Regions from separate parts of the Streptomyces sp. NPDC058579 genome, predicted to be linked through region 1. Evidence: riboswitches for the same ligand, from Rfam matches in the RefSeq annotation. Region 1 holds a riboswitch; the other holds the start of a gene.
What was found. A riboswitch is a leader RNA that binds a small molecule or an ion and turns the genes downstream of it on or off. The one in region 1 is predicted to bind S-adenosylmethionine.
Positions count from the first base shown of each region.

Region 1 (7,369 bases):
GACCGCCCCTCGCTCGACGCCATCGCCGCCTCCGGGGCCTCCTCGGGGCGGCTCGACCGCGCTCGCGGCGAGGTCCGCTGGGCGAAGGTGCCGATCAGGAGCGACGCCGCGCGCGGGGCGGCCTTCGTGGTCGCCTTCCACGCGGACCGCGAGCGGGCCGTCGCCGACGAGGCGTTCCGCGCGCTGCTCGCGATATCGGGCCTGGCGCTGCTGATGACGACCGGGATCGGCTGGGCCGTCGCGGGGCGCATCCTTGCACCCGTACGAGTGGTACGCGCGACCGCCGCCGAGCTGACCGAGCGCGATCTGACCCAGCGGATCCCCGTGCAGGGCCGGGACGACATCGCTTCGCTCGCCGAGACCTTCAACGCGATGCTGGACCGGCTTGAACAGGCGTTCGCCGGGCAGCGCCAGTTCGTCGACGACGCAGGGCACGAACTGCGCACGCCCATCACCATCGTGCGCGGCCATCTGGAGCTGATGGGCGAGGACCCGGCCGAACAGCGCGAGACCGTACGGCTCGTGACCGACGAGCTCGACCGGATGAGCCGGATCGTGGAGGACCTGCTCCTCCTCGCCAAGGCCGAACGGCCGGACTTCGTCCGCACCGAACCCGTCCAGCTCGCCGAACTGACCGCCGACGTCTTCGTGAAGGCGCGCGCCCTCGGCGAACGGGACTGGGTCCTGGACGGGGTCGCCGACCGGGCGGCCGTCCTCGACCCGCAGCGGATCACCCAGGCCATGGTGCAGCTCGCGCAGAACGCGGTCCAGCACACCGTCGCCGGGCAGCGGATAGCGATCGGCTCGCGGGCGGTCGAGGACCGGATCGAGCTGTACGTCGCCGACGCCGGCCCGGGCGTCCAGGAGCAGGACGCCGACATCATCTTCGAACGGTTCCGGCGCGGCACCGCCCGCCGCGGCGCCCGGACCGGCGGCGCCGGGCTCGGGCTCTCCATCGTCCGGGCCATCGCCGAAGGCCATCGGGGCGGGCGCGTCGAGCTGCGCCCGACCGAGGGCGGCGGCGCCACCTTCGTCCTCGTCCTCCAGGAGTCGCCGTGAACCGCATTCTGATCGCCGAGGACGAGGACCGGATCGCGTCCTTCGTGGAGAAGGGGCTGCGCGCCAACGGCTTCACCACCACGGTCGCCGCCGACGGCGACACCGCCCTCGCGCGGGCGGTCTCCGGCGGTTTCGACCTGATGCTCCTGGACATCGGGCTGCCCGGCCGGGACGGCTTCACCGTGCTGCGGGAGCTGCGCGAGGCCCGGGTGACGCTGCCCGTCATCGTGTTGACGGCCCGTGATTCGGTACGGGACACGGTGGCCGGCCTGGAGGGCGGCGCGGACGACTGGATGACCAAGCCGTTCCGCTTCGAGGAGTTGCTGGCCCGGATCCGGCTGCGGCTGCGCACCGCCGCCCGCACCCCCGAGGTGACGGTGCTGCGGGGCGGCGAGGACCTGAGCCTGGACCTGCGGACCCGGCGGGCGCGGTCCGGGGAGCGGACGGTGGATCTGACGGCCCGCGAGTTCGTCCTGCTCGAACTCTTCCTGCGCCATCCCGGCCAGGTGCTCTCGCGGGAGCAGATCCTCTCCCACGTCTGGGGTTACGACTTCGACCCCGGCTCGAACATCGTGGATGTGTACGTCCGGGCGCTGCGCAAGAAGCTCGGGGCGGAACGCCTGGAGACGGTACGGGGCATGGGGTACCGCATGCCGTAGCGGGCGGGGCGCCTGTGGCGCGCGCATGGGGTGCGCATGAAGGGTGTGCATGAACCTTCCTTCATGGCGGGCTCATGGGCGGCTCACCCCCCGCTCGGAGAGTGGTTCTCGTGAACCTCTCCCTCCGCCGGACGGTGTGGCTCTGCCTGGCCCTGAGCCTCTGCGCCCTGCTCGCCGTCCCCGGCACCGCCCCGGGGCTCGGCGGCGAGGCCCGGCTCACCCTGGCCGTCTTCGCCCTCGCGACCTGCGCCTGGATCGCCGCCCCCGTCGACGACACCTATGTCGCCCTCGGCGCGGGGCTCGCACTGACCGCGACCGGGGTGATCAGCGCCGACACCCTGTTCGGCACCCTCGGCGACGAGACGATCTGGCTGCTGATCTGCGCGTTCGTCCTCGCCGCCGCCGTGACCCGGACCGGGCTCGCCGGGCGGGCGGCCGCCTTCCTGGTCAGCGGGGCCCGTACCGTACGGCAGTTGGTCCATCTGACCACCGCCGCCCTGGTGGTGACCGCCTTCGCCGTCCCCGCCACCTCGGGCCGCGCGGCGCTCGCGCTGCCCGTCTTCCTCGCGCTCGCCCAGGTCCTCGCCGAGCGGCGCCGCCTCGTGGTGATGCTGGCGCTCCTCTTCCCGACGGTCGTGCTGCTTTCGGCGGTGGCCACGCTGATCGGCGCGGGCGCGCACCTCATCACGGCGAGCCTCCTCCTGGAGCGGACGGGCGAGCGGATCGGTTTCGTGGAGTGGCTGGTGCTCGGGCTGCCGCTCGCGGTGGTCTCCTCCCATCTGGCGGCGGAGACCGTGCTGTGGACGACCACCCGCCGCGCGGACCGGCGCGAGCCGGTGCGGATCACGGTCGCCCAGCTCCAGGAGCACTCCCCCACCGCCGTCTCGGGTCCGCTCACCACGGCGGAGACCCGCTGCCTCCTGCTGCTCGGCACGGTGGTCGCGCTCTGGTGCTCGGAGCCGCTGCACGGGGTGTCGCCCGCGGTGGTGGCGCTGATCGGCGCGGTGGTGGCCTCCTCGCCGGCGCTGGGGACGGTACGGCTCAAGGAGGGGCTCGGGTCCGTGCCCTGGCCGATGCTCCTGTTCATGGCGGCGACCACCGCGATGGGCGTGGCGCTCGTCGACTCGGGCGCGGCGGGCTGGCTGGTCGGCGGTCTTCCCGTGGACGGGATACCCGCCTGGGTGTTCCTCGCGGCGGTCGTGGTGATCGGCACGGCCGCGCACCTGGTGCTCCAGTCACGCTCCGCCCGCTCCTCCGTCCTCGTACCGCTCGTGATCGCGGCGGCGGTCGCCGCCGGGGTCAACCCCGTGGCCGCCGCGCTCGCCTCGACGGCGGCGGCCGGCTTCTGCCAGACCCTGCCCGCCTCCGCGAAACCGGTCGCGCTCTTCGCCGAACCACCGGACGGCGTCCCCACCTTCACCCCGGGCCATCTGCTGCGGCTCTCCGCCGTGCTCGCCCCGCTCAGCGCCGCGCTGGTGCTGTGCTTCGCCCTCTTCGTCTGGCCGCTGCTCGGCGTGCCCGTCAGTCTGGAGTCCCAGCCATGACCTTCCGTATCGCCGTCGCCCCCAGCGGTTTCAAGGAGTCCCTCTCCGCGCCCGAGGCCGCCGAGGCCATCGCCGAGGGGGTGCGCAGGGCCTGCCCTGATGCCGTACTCGACCTGATCCCGCTGGTCGACGGCGGTGAGGGTACGGCCCGGGCCCTGGCGGCCGCGACCGGAGGAAGGCTCGTGCCCCGGGTCGCGACCGGCCCGCTGGGCGCACCCGTCCGGACCCACTTCGCGCTCCTCGACCGCTCCTCCGCGGTGGTCGAGATGGCGGCCGTCGCGGGCCTCTCGCTGGTGCCGCCCGGGCGGCGCGACCCGGGCGCCACGACGACCCTCGGGGTCGGCGAGCTGATCCGGGCCGCGCTGGACTCCGGGGCGCGCCGCGTCCTGGTCGGCTGCGGCGACTCGGGCACCTCGGACGGCGGGGCGGGCGCGCTCCAGGCCCTCGGCGCCCGACTCCTGGACGCCGAGGGAGCCGAACTCCCCCTAGGCGGACGCGCGTTGACCCGTCTCGACCGGATCGACGGAACGGACCTGGACCCCCGGCTGGCCACCACGGAGCTCCTCGTCGCCTGCAATCCGTACAACGTGCTGTGCGGCGAGCGGGGCGTGGCACGGGTCTTCGGCCCGCAGAAGGGCGCGAGCCCGGAGCAGGTCGAGGAGTTGTCGGCGGCCCTGGAGCGGTGGGCCGCCGTCCTCGGCCGCGACCTGCCGGGCCCGGTCGAGCTGCGGACCGCCCCGGGCACGGGCGCCTCGGGCGGCCTCGGCGCCGGGCTCGCCGCGCTCGGGGCCCGGCTGCTGCCCCGGTTCGAGGTGCTGCTCGACCGGATCGACCTGGACGCCCGGCTCGCCCGCGCCGACCTGGTCATCACGGCCGAGGGCGCCCTGGACGGACAGACCGTGCGGGGCAAGATCCCCGCCGAGGTGGCCCGCCGGGCCAAGGCCCACGGTGTCCCCGTCCTCGCCCTCGCGGGCACCCTCGGCCAGGGCGCCCACCACGTACGGGCGGTGGGGGTGGACGCCTACGGCTCGATCCTGCCCGCCCCGATGGCGCTGCCCGAGGCGCTCGACCGGGGCGCGGAGTTCCTCGCCGACGCGGCCGAGCGCACCCTGCGGATGGTCCTGGTGGGCACCCGCCTGGCGGCCTGAGGGCCAGGTGTCAGCCGCGGTCCGGGACGCAGCGGCCGTCCTCGGTGCGGTACTTCCACTGCGCACCGTCCCGGACCAGCTCCTTCACGGCCCGTACGAAACGCTCCACGTGCTCGTCGGGCGTACCGGCGCCGAAGCTGACCCGGATGGCGTTGAGCGACTTCTCGCCGGGCGCGGCCTCGGGCGCGCCGCACTCGCCCTGGGTCTGCGGGTCGCTGCCGAGCAGGGTGCGGACGAGCGGGTGGGCGCAGAAGAGGCCGTCGCGGACGCCGATGCCGTACTCGGCGGAGAGCGCGGCGGCGAAGTGCGAGCTGTTCCACCCCTCGACGACGAAGGAGATGACGCCGACGCGCGGCGCGTCGTCGCCGAAGAGCGAGAGCACCTTCACCTCGGGCACCTCGGCGAGGCCCGCGCGGACGGTGTCGACGAGGTGCTGCTCGCGGGCGACGAGCTGGTCGAAACCGGCCTCGGTGAGCGCCTTGCAGGCGGAGGCGATGGAGTAGACGCCGATGACGTTCGGCGAACCGGCCTCGTGGCGGGCGGCCGTGGTGTGCCACTCGACGTCCACCCCGCCGTCGGCGCGGCGGGCGACCTTCTTGGAGGCGCCGCCACCGGCGAGGTACGGCTCGGCGTCCTGGAGCCAGTCGGAGCGGCCCGCGAGGACGCCCGAACCGAACGGGGCGTACAGCTTGTGCCCGGAGAACGCGACCCAGTCCACGTCCAACTCCCGTACGGAGACGGGGTGGTGGGGCGCGAGCTGGGCGGCGTCGAGGACGATCCGGGCGCCGTGCGCGTGCGCGGCGGCGGCCAGCTCCTTGACCGGCCACAGCTCACCGGTGACGTTCGACGCGCCGGTCACGCAGACGAGGGCCGGGCCGTAGGGGTCGCGGTCGGCGAGGGCGCGCTCCAGGGTCTCGACGGCCTGGGCGGGCGTGCGGGGGGCGTTGAGGTAGGTGACCCGGGCGTCCTGCCACGGCAGGAGCGAGGCGTGGTGCTCGGTCTCGAAGACGAAGACCTCGCAGTCGGCGGGGAGCACGGCAGCGAGCAGGTTGAGCGAGTCGGTGGTGGAGCGGGTGAAGACGACCTGGTCGTCGGCGCGGCAGTCGAGGAACTCGGCGACGGTGACGCGGCTGTTCTCGAACAGGTCGGTGGAGAGCTGCGAGAGGTACCCGGCGCCCCGGTGGACGCTGCCGTAGTACGGGGCGTACGCGGAGACGTCGTCCCACACCCGCTGCAGGGCCGGCGCGCTGGCGGCGTAGTCGAGCGCGGCGTACGTGACCTCACCGCCGGTCACGAGCGGCACGGTGACGTCCCGCCCGAGCACCGGGAGCGGAGCGGCACAGCAGGGATCGGCGGATTCGGCGTCCGTGGCGGTGGCGGCAGTGGCGGTGGCGTTCGGGTACGCGGACATGGCGGTATCTCCCTGGCAGGACTGGGGCAGCGAAGGGCCCGCAGGGCAGCGCGAAGTGGGGTGCCTCATACGGGTGTTGCCTCGACACACGGCATGGCGTGTGGAGGGTGGAGAAACGGGGCCGAAGGCCCTATCGCATTCGCTTGCTCACGAGACTGCTCCCTTGAGGACCAGGACCCCAGGGTGTCGCAGGGGTCCGCGCTTGCCGCGGACCTTGCTGTCCACGGCCTGGTCTTCACCCGGGGCACCCCGCCACGGACGGAGGGTTGCCGGACAGCAAGCCGGGGCTTCGTAGCTGTCACTCATGACCTGGCCAAGAAGTTATGTCACGTGATCACCCCGGCGCAACCCGTGTCCGGGATCCGGGACACGAAGGGCGCGAAAAAGGGGCCCGGACAACCCCGAACCCCTCTGCCGCGCGCCCGACCGCTACGCGTTGCTCACCGCCACCCAGCGCTCCAGCGCCTTCCGCGCGGCCCCCGAGTCGATCGACTCCGCCGCCCGCGCGATCCCCTCGCGCAACTGCTCCGCCAGGGTGCCCGACCCCGGGCGCAGCGCCACGAGCGCCGCCGCCGAGTTCAGCAGGACCGCGTCCCGTACGGGACCGGTCTCGCCCGCGAGCAGCCGGCGCGCCACGTCCGCGTTGTACGAGGCGTCGGCGCCGCGCAGCGCCTCCACCGGGACGACCTCGATGCCGACGTCCCTCGGGTCGAAGGCCTCCTCGCGCACCTGGCCGTCCCGTACCACCCAGACCCGCGAGGTGGCCGTGGTCGTCAGCTCGTCCAGGCCGTCGTCCCCGCGGAAGACCAGCGCGGAGGAGCCGCGCTCGGCGAGCACGCCGGCCATGATCGGGGCCATCCGGGCGTCGGCGACACCGGTCGCCTGGGCCTTGACGCGGGCCGGGTTGGTGAGCGGACCGAGGAAGTTGAAGGTGGTCCGGATGCCGAGCTCCTTGCGGGCCGCCGCCACGTGGCGCAGGGCCGGGTGGAACTTCACGGCGAAGCAGAAGGTGATCCCGGCCTCTTCCGCGACCTCGGCGACCCGCTTCGGGGTCAGTTCGAGGTTGACGCCCAGCTTCTCCAGGACGTCGGAGGCACCGCTCGCGCTGGAGGCGGCCCGGTTGCCGTGCTTGACGACCTTGGCGCCCGTGCCGGCCACCACGATCGCGGACATGGTGGAGATGTTGACGGTCTTGGCGCCGTCACCGCCGGTGCCGACGATGTCGACGGACGGGCCGGGGACCTCGATCAGATTGGCGTGCTCGTACATCGTCCGGACGAGCCCGGTGATCTCCTCGACGGTCTCGCCCTTGGCGCGCAGCGCGACGGCGAAGCCGGCGATCTGCGCGTCGGTGGCCTCACCGCGCAGGATGCGGTCCATCGCCCAGGCCGTGTCCTCAGCACTCTGGTCGCGGCCGGTCAGGAGTCCGTCGAGGACACCGGGCCAGGAGCGGCCCGCCGACGTAGGTCCTCCAGCGGGGGTCGCAGCGCTCATGGCAGCTCCTGGTCATCACGTAACGGAAATACGCTCCCACCCTATCGATCCGGC
Region 1 is NZ_JBHXPI010000032.1:58,347-65,715, forward strand. Features, by position in the region: gene ACFWRO_RS27690 (sensor histidine kinase) at 1-1,059, shown strand, start outside; gene ACFWRO_RS27695 (response regulator transcription factor) at 1,056-1,718, shown strand; gene ACFWRO_RS27700 (SLC13 family permease) at 1,829-3,262, shown strand; gene ACFWRO_RS27705 (glycerate kinase) at 3,259-4,410, shown strand; gene ACFWRO_RS27710 (aminotransferase class V-fold PLP-dependent enzyme) at 4,421-5,821, opposite strand; SAM riboswitch class IV at 6,015-6,131, opposite strand; gene trpD (anthranilate phosphoribosyltransferase) at 6,251-7,315, opposite strand.

Region 2 (7,369 bases), on a different contig from region 1:
GCACACCCACACGCTGTCCTGGGAGGAGATCGCGCTCAGGCCTGAGACGAGACCGCCCCCGCCGCGCCGGGCACTGAGTGTGCCGTCGGCGGCGAGGGCGTACGAGACAGGACCTCGGTTGGACGCCACGAGCACAGAAGCCATGTGGCGAACCTAGCCCGTCACGTAAACGCTCAAACGTACGTATACGACTCTGGCGAATCCTCGCCCCTCGTCGCGGCTCAGTGGCCGCCTCCGTGGACGCCTCAGTGGTCGCGGCGTCCGCGCAGGGCCGCCTTCGCCACCAGGCCGGTCGCGGCCAGGGCGAGCGCGAGCCCGCCGAGCAGCCAGAGCCGCTCACCGCTGGAGCCGGTCTCGGCCATCGAACCACCGGGGCCGTGCGGGCCGTCCGGGGCGTGTGGGGTCGGGCGGGGCTGGTGGGTGGTGAGCGCGGGGGACGGTGCCACCTCCGACTCGGACGGGGACGGCGTGGGGTCCACCGGGTCCGAAGGCGTCGGCTCCGGCGTCGGCTCCGGCGTCGGCTCCGGCGTCGGCGGGTCCAGGACCGGAGTCACCCCGCACGCCGGGTCCTCACTCCCCTTGCCGCAGTTCGAGCGCGGCGACTCGACCTCGACGCTGTTGCCGAGTCGGCCGTCGCCGCGCACCGGGTCGTGGACCTTCACCGAGTACGTGACCGTTGCCGTCTTCCCGGCCGGGATGTCACCGACGTAGCCGATCTTCGGCCCGTCGTACGTGACCTTGCCGAGCGTCGCCTTCGCGTCGCCCAGGTAGGCGGCGTCGTCCAGGTTGCCGGTCAGGTCGTCGCTGAACTTGGCGTTCGGGTGGTCCAGCCGGCTGATGTTCTTCGCGGTGATCGTGTACGTCAGGGTGTCGCCGGGCTTCACCTTCTGCGGGCTCGCCGTCTTGGTGATCTCCAGGTCCGGTACGGGGACGGAGAAGGCCAGGCCCGAGGGCACGTACGTGTCGCCCGTCGTCGTGAACGTCAGCTCCGCCGACCGCGCGCCCACCGGGATCGCGCCGTCCGGGATGTCGAAGGCCTTGGTGTCGATGGAGAGGTTGTTCGTCAGCTTCGGCGCGACGGCGCCGTCGTCCTCGCTGACGAAGAAGTTGTTCGTGTTGCCCGTGTGCGCCTCGGTGACGTTCTTGCCGTCGACCAGGAACTTGTCGCCGGGCGTGTTCCAGTCGCCCTCGTACGCCGTCACGCTCGCCCGCGCCTTGCCCGTCGTCCGGTGGAAGCCGTCGACGGTGATCGTGGTCGCGGGGGAGGTGGAGCGCTGCAGGACGTGCCCGCCGTAGACGTACACGTTGCGGCGGTCGGGCGCGTGGGTCGGCTCGGGGCCGGGGAACGCGTAGACGACCGTCAGGGACCAGCCCGCCACACAGCCCTTGCCGTCCGGCGCCCAGATGTTGCCGACCGCGACCCGCGCGTCCGTACCGGTCACGCCCGCGAACGCGGCCGTCACGTCCGACTCGCCCGTGTAGTAGTGCGGGCCGCCGGTGTCCGCCGGGTCCGTCACCATGCTGTCGATCGAGACCGCCGTCGCCGTCCCCGCCCCGACCCTGATGTGCGGCGCGGTCGTGGCGTGGTCGCCCGGCGAGGTCACCACATCGGCGCCGGAGACGTCACAGCGCTTCAGCTGCGCCCCGCTCGGCCCCTTGTACGTGCCGTCGTTGCCGCCCCAGAAGAGCCGGGCGTACGCGACCCTCGCCCCGGCCGGGACGACGACGTGGCCGGTGCTGGAGCCGTAACCGCCGTCCATGGAGGCGGTGTTGATCCGCTTCATGGCGAAGGTGTTGTTGTTGTCGCTCCCCTGCCCGGAGGCGGCGGTGGCGCAGCGCGCGGCCAGGTCGGCGGGGGCCGTGGGGCAGCCCATGACCGTGTTGCCGATGGTCGTGAAGTCGCCGTACAGCGACTCGGCGTAGCGCTTGCCGAAGGGCTCCACCACGTCGGCCGCGGCGGGACCGGCCACGGCGAGGGAGAGCGAGCCGAGTGAGCCGGCGGCGAGGACGAGCGCCGCCACCGACATGGTCATCCGATTTTTGAACCGCATGAAAGGGAAATTTAGGCAAAAAACACAATCATTCGGCGTTACGCCACGCGGCGGTGCGCGTACTCCGCGATCTCCACCATCGGCGGCCGCTCCTCCGTGTCCACCGCGTACGTGTGCGGCGTGAAGCCGTCCTCGCCGCGCTCGAACTGGGTGAGCCGGGGCCGCACCAGATGGCCCCGGGAGAGCCGCAGCTGCGCCGTCCGGTAGATCGCCGCCGCCATCCGGCCCAGCGCCCGCCCGTCCTGGTGCCGGTGCTTGCGGACCCCGACGTCCACCTGCGCGAGGGCGTCGAGCCCGACCGTGTGCAGCGCGTCCACGAGCAGGCCCAGCTCCACTCCGTAACCGACCGGGAACGGCAGCCGTTCGAGCAGCGAGCGGCGCGCCGCGTACTCGCCGCCCAGCGGCTGCACGAAGCCGGCCAGCTGCGGCCAGTGCAGATTGAGCAGCGGCCGCGCCACGAGCTCCGTCACCCGACCGCCCTGACCTGGGGCGTCGCCGAGCGGGCGGTCGTACATCGCCTTCACGAAGTCGATGTCCTGGTCGGTGAGCAGCGGGCCGACGATGCCGGTGACGAAGTCCGCGGAGAAGTCCCGCAGGTCCGCGTCGACGAAGCAGATGATGTCCCCTTCGGTCACCATCAGTGACCGCCACAGCACCTCGCCCTTGCCAGGCACGGCCGGTATCCGGGGCAGGATCGCGTCCCGCGCCACCACCCGCGCCCCGGCCGCGGCCGCCACCTCCGCCGTACGGTCGGTGGAACCGGAGTCGATCACCACCAGTTCGTCCACGAGCGGAACGGCCTCGGTCATCAGCTCGCGCCGGATGACGGAGACGATCTCGCCGACCGTCGCCTCCTCGTTCAGCGCGGGCAGCACGACGCTGACCGTCGTCCCGTGCTTCGCCGCCAGGACGCGGTCCAGTCTTCGGTCCGCCACGGACCAGGACCGCCGGCCCAGCCAGCGCTCCACTTCCTCCAGCACGTGATCTCCATCTCGCGGTTCGGACGGCAGGTTCAAGCCTCCGGGCCTTCGGTTACAGTCTTGAACAACGCGGACGCCCGATGCATGTCGGGGTGCCGCCCGCGCCACACAATCGAATACCGCTCATCCAGAGGGGCAGAGGGAAACGGCCCGTTGAAGCCCCGGCAACCCTCCAGTCGGTCTCGTCCGCAGTCGTCAGCACTGCGCCCGCGAGGCTCCCGGCTAGGGAAGGTGCCAAATCCGTCTCATGGCGACGTTCGCCATGGGAAAGATGAGGAGAAAGGGCCTCGCCTCCATGGCTGTACAGACTGTTACCCCCGACACCGCCCCCACCGCAGGCACTGCCGAAAGCGCTCGGACGGTCGATCTCGGTCCCGCTTCCGGACTTTCCTGCCGGGAATGCGGCGAAGTCTTCGCACTCGGCCCGATCTTCGCCTGTGAGCTCTGTTTCGGCCCCCTCGAAGTCGCGTACGACCTTCCCGTCGGTGACCCCGAGGCGCTGCGCAAGCAGATCGAGGCCGGCCCCGCCAACATCTGGCGCTACGCCCCCCTGCTGCCCGTCCCCGCCGACGTCGCCGAGAAGCCGAATCTGAACCCGGGCTGGACCAAGCTCGTCCAGGCCGACAACCTCGCCCGCGAACTGGGCGTCGAGCCCGGCAAGCTCTTCGTCAAGGACGACTCCGGCAACCCGACGCACTCCTTCAAGGACCGCGTCGTCGCCCAGGCCCTGGAAGCCGCCCGCGCCTTCGGCTTCACCACGCTCTCCTGCTCCTCCACCGGCAACCTGGCCGGCGCCGTCGGCGCCGCCGCCGCCCGCGCCGGCTTCCGCTCCTGCGTCTTCATCCCGCACGACCTGGAGCAGGGCAAGGTCGTCATGGCCGCCGTCTACGGCGGCGAGCTCGTCGGCATCGAGGGCAACTACGACGACGTCAACCGCTTCTGCTCCGAGCTCATCGGCGACCCGCTGGGCGAGGGCTGGGGCTTCGTCAACGTCAACCTGCGGCCGTACTACGGCGAGGGCTCCAAGACGCTCGCGTACGAGATCTGCGAGCAGCTGGGCTGGGTCATCCCGGACCAGCTCGTCATCCCGATCGCCTCGGGATCGCAGCTCACGAAGATCGACAAGGGTCTGCAGGAGCTCATCAAGCTGGGCCTGGTCGAGGACAAGCCGTACAAGATCTTCGGCGCCCAGGCCGAGGGCTGCTCGCCGGTGTCGGCCGCCTTCAAGGCCGGTCACGACGTCGTACGGCCCCAGAAGCCGAACACCATCGCCAAGTCGCTCGCCATCGGCAACCCGGCCGACGGCCCGTACGTCCTCGACATCGCGCGCCGCACCGGCGGCGCGGTGGACGACGTGAACGACGAGCAGGTCGTCGAGGCGATCAAGCTCCTGGCCCGGACCGAGGGCATCTTCGCCGAGACGGCGGGCGGCGTGACGGTCGGCGTGACGAAGAAGCTGGTCGAGGCCGGCCTCATCGACCCGTCCCTCACCACCGTCGTGCTCAACACGGGCGACGGCCTCAAGACCCTGGACGCGGTGGCCGACACCTCTCAGGCGACCGCCACCATCAAGCCGAGCCTGGACGCGTTCCGCGACGCCGGCCTGGCCCACTGACCCCCACTCGTCCGTACACGGAAGGCAGCAGCACATGAGCGTCAAGGTCCGTATCCCCACCATCCTCCGTACCTACACGGGCGGCCAGGCCGAGGTTCCGGCGGAGGGCGCGACCCTGTCCGAGGTCATCTCGGACCTGGAGAAGAACCACGCGGGCATCTCCGCCCGCGTCCTGGACGACCAGGGCAAGCTGCGCCGCTTCGTGAACGTCTACGTGAACGACGACGACGTCCGCTTCGAGCAGGGCCTGGAGACGGCGACGCCGGACGGCGCGGGCGTCTCGATCATCCCGGCGGTGGCGGGCGGCTGCTGAGCCCACGACTGCTCAGCCCACGGCCGAGCGCTCGCTTTACCCTGAGTAACTGAATTGCCCCCTCCGCGAGAGAAGCGGAGGGGGCAATTCTGCATGGTTGAACGGGGTAGAGTTGGGGAAGTCCCCCCGGCTTCACCGCGCTGCTCCGTGCCAGCCGCATATGAGAATGCGCCGCACGCGACAAGAAGCAGCCAAAGTGCGCGAACGATCTGTACCTTCTGCGCGCTTTGCCGGGCCCGACTTGCCCCGGAATTCAATCAATTCTCCGGAATTCTCCTTTACGGCGTGCCCAGAATTCTCGCCCGATTGACCTGTTGCAGAGGGCAGTTGGGCAGATACATTCAGCCGCGGTCGACGCGTTCCGGCGCAGGGTCTGACCCGGGTCCGCGAAGTGCGGGTCCCGCGCAAGGGCCAGTAATAGGGGAGTTAGGCATGGCTCAGGGCACCGTCAAGTGGTTCAACGCGGAGAAGGGCTACGGCTTCATCGCGGTCGACGGTGGTGCGGATGTATTCGTCCACTACAGCGCGATCCAGATGGACGGATACCGCACCCTCGAAGAGGGTCAGCGGGTCGAGTTCGAGATCTCGCAGGGCCAGAAGGGTCCGCAGGCGGACATGGTCAAGCTCGCCGTCTGAGCACGGCGCGATCGGCCACCACGTACGCACTCACGCGTTCTCACGCCGAGGGGTCCGCATCCTGACCGGGATGCGGACCCCTCGTGCGTGTGCGGGGGCTCCGTGGACCCGGGCTCGATCCTTGAGAGTCGCTTGCACTCGCATGGGCCGAGTGCTAATCATTGGCGTTAGCACTCTGAAGGTGAGAGTGCTTACGAGGATCGGGCAGACGAGGTCCGCGGCCAGGTGGGGCAAGGAACCGCCGGGTACGCAGGCCGTCCGTCGCGGGCGTCGGCGCGGTCCTGGAGCGTTATCCACCCCATGTCCGGGAGGACCACTTCACATGGCCAAGATCATCGCGTTCGACGAGGAGGCACGGCGCGGTCTCGAGCGCGGGATGAACCAGCTCGCCGACGCCGTCAAGGTCACCCTTGGCCCCAAGGGCCGTAACGTCGTCCTCGAGAAGAAGTGGGGCGCCCCCACGATCACCAACGATGGTGTTTCCATCGCCAAGGAGATCGAGCTCGAGGACCCGTACGAGAAGATCGGCGCCGAGCTGGTCAAGGAAGTCGCCAAGAAGACGGACGACGTCGCCGGTGACGGTACGACCACCGCGACCGTCCTCGCCCAGGCGCTCGTCCGCGAGGGCCTGCGCAACGTGGCGGCCGGCGCCAACCCGATGGCCCTCAAGCGCGGCATCGAGAAGGCCGTCGAGGCCGTCTCCGGCGCCCTGCTCGAGCAGGCGAAGGATGTCGAGACCAAGGAGCAGATCGCTTCCACGGCCTCCATCTCCGCCGCCGACACCCAGATCGGCGAGCTCATCGCCGAGGCGATGGACAAGGTCGGCAAGGAAGGCGTCATCACCGTCGAGGAGTCCCAGACCTTCGGTCTGGAGCTGGAGCTCACCGAGGGTATGCGCTTCGACAAGGGCTACATCTCGGCGTACTTCGCCACCGACATGGAGCGTATGGAGGCGTCCCTGGACGACCCGTACCTCCTGATCGTCAACTCCAAGATCTCCTCGGTCAAGGACCTGCTCCCGCTCCTGGAGAAGGTCATGCAGTCGGGCAAGCCGCTGCTGATCATCGCCGAGGACGTCGAGGGCGAGGCCCTGTCGACCCTGGTCGTCAACAAGATCCGCGGCACCTTCAAGTCCGTCGCGGTCAAGGCCCCGGGCTTCGGCGACCGTCGCAAGGCCATGCTGAACGACATCGCCATCCTCACGGGCGGCACGGTCATCTCCGAGGAGGTCGGCCTCAAGCTCGAGAACGCGGGCCTGGACCTGCTGGGCCGCGCCCGCAAGGTCGTCATCACCAAGGACGAGACCACGATCGTCGACGGTGCCGGTGACAGCGACCAGGTCGCCGGTCGCGTCAACCAGATCCGCGCCGAGATCGAGAACTCGGACAGCGACTACGACCGCGAGAAGCTGCAGGAGCGCCTGGCGAAGCTCGCCGGCGGTGTTGCGGTCATCAAGGCCGGTGCCGCGACCGAGGTCGAGCTCAAGGAGCGCAAGCACCGCATCGAGGACGCCGTTCGCAACGCGAAGGCGGCCGTCGAGGAGGGCATCGTCGCCGGTGGCGGCGTGGCCCTGCTCCAGGCCTCCAGCGTCTTCGAGAAGCTCGAGGCGGACCTGACGGGCGACGAGGCCACCGGTGCCAACATCGTCAAGCTGGCCCTTGAGGCCCCGCTGAAGCAGATCGCCATCAACGCCGGCCTCGAGGGCGGCGTCGTGGCGGAGAAGGTCCGCAACCTGCCCGTCGGCCACGGCCTGAACGCCGCGACCAACGAGTAC
Region 2 is NZ_JBHXPI010000005.1:43,448-50,816, forward strand. Features, by position in the region: gene ACFWRO_RS08985 (trehalose-6-phosphate synthase) at 1-144, opposite strand, end outside; gene ACFWRO_RS08990 (hypothetical protein) at 246-2,051, opposite strand; gene ACFWRO_RS08995 (glucosyl-3-phosphoglycerate synthase) at 2,090-3,031, opposite strand; SAM riboswitch class I at 3,152-3,309, shown strand; gene thrC (threonine synthase) at 3,327-4,646, shown strand; gene ACFWRO_RS09005 (MoaD/ThiS family protein) at 4,681-4,959, shown strand; gene ACFWRO_RS09010 (cold-shock protein) at 5,392-5,595, shown strand; gene groL (chaperonin GroEL) at 5,918-7,369, shown strand, end outside.
Region 2: linked by a shared signal. The riboswitch ahead of thrC (threonine synthase) and the one ahead of ACFWRO_RS27710 (aminotransferase class V-fold PLP-dependent enzyme) in region 1 are both predicted to bind S-adenosylmethionine.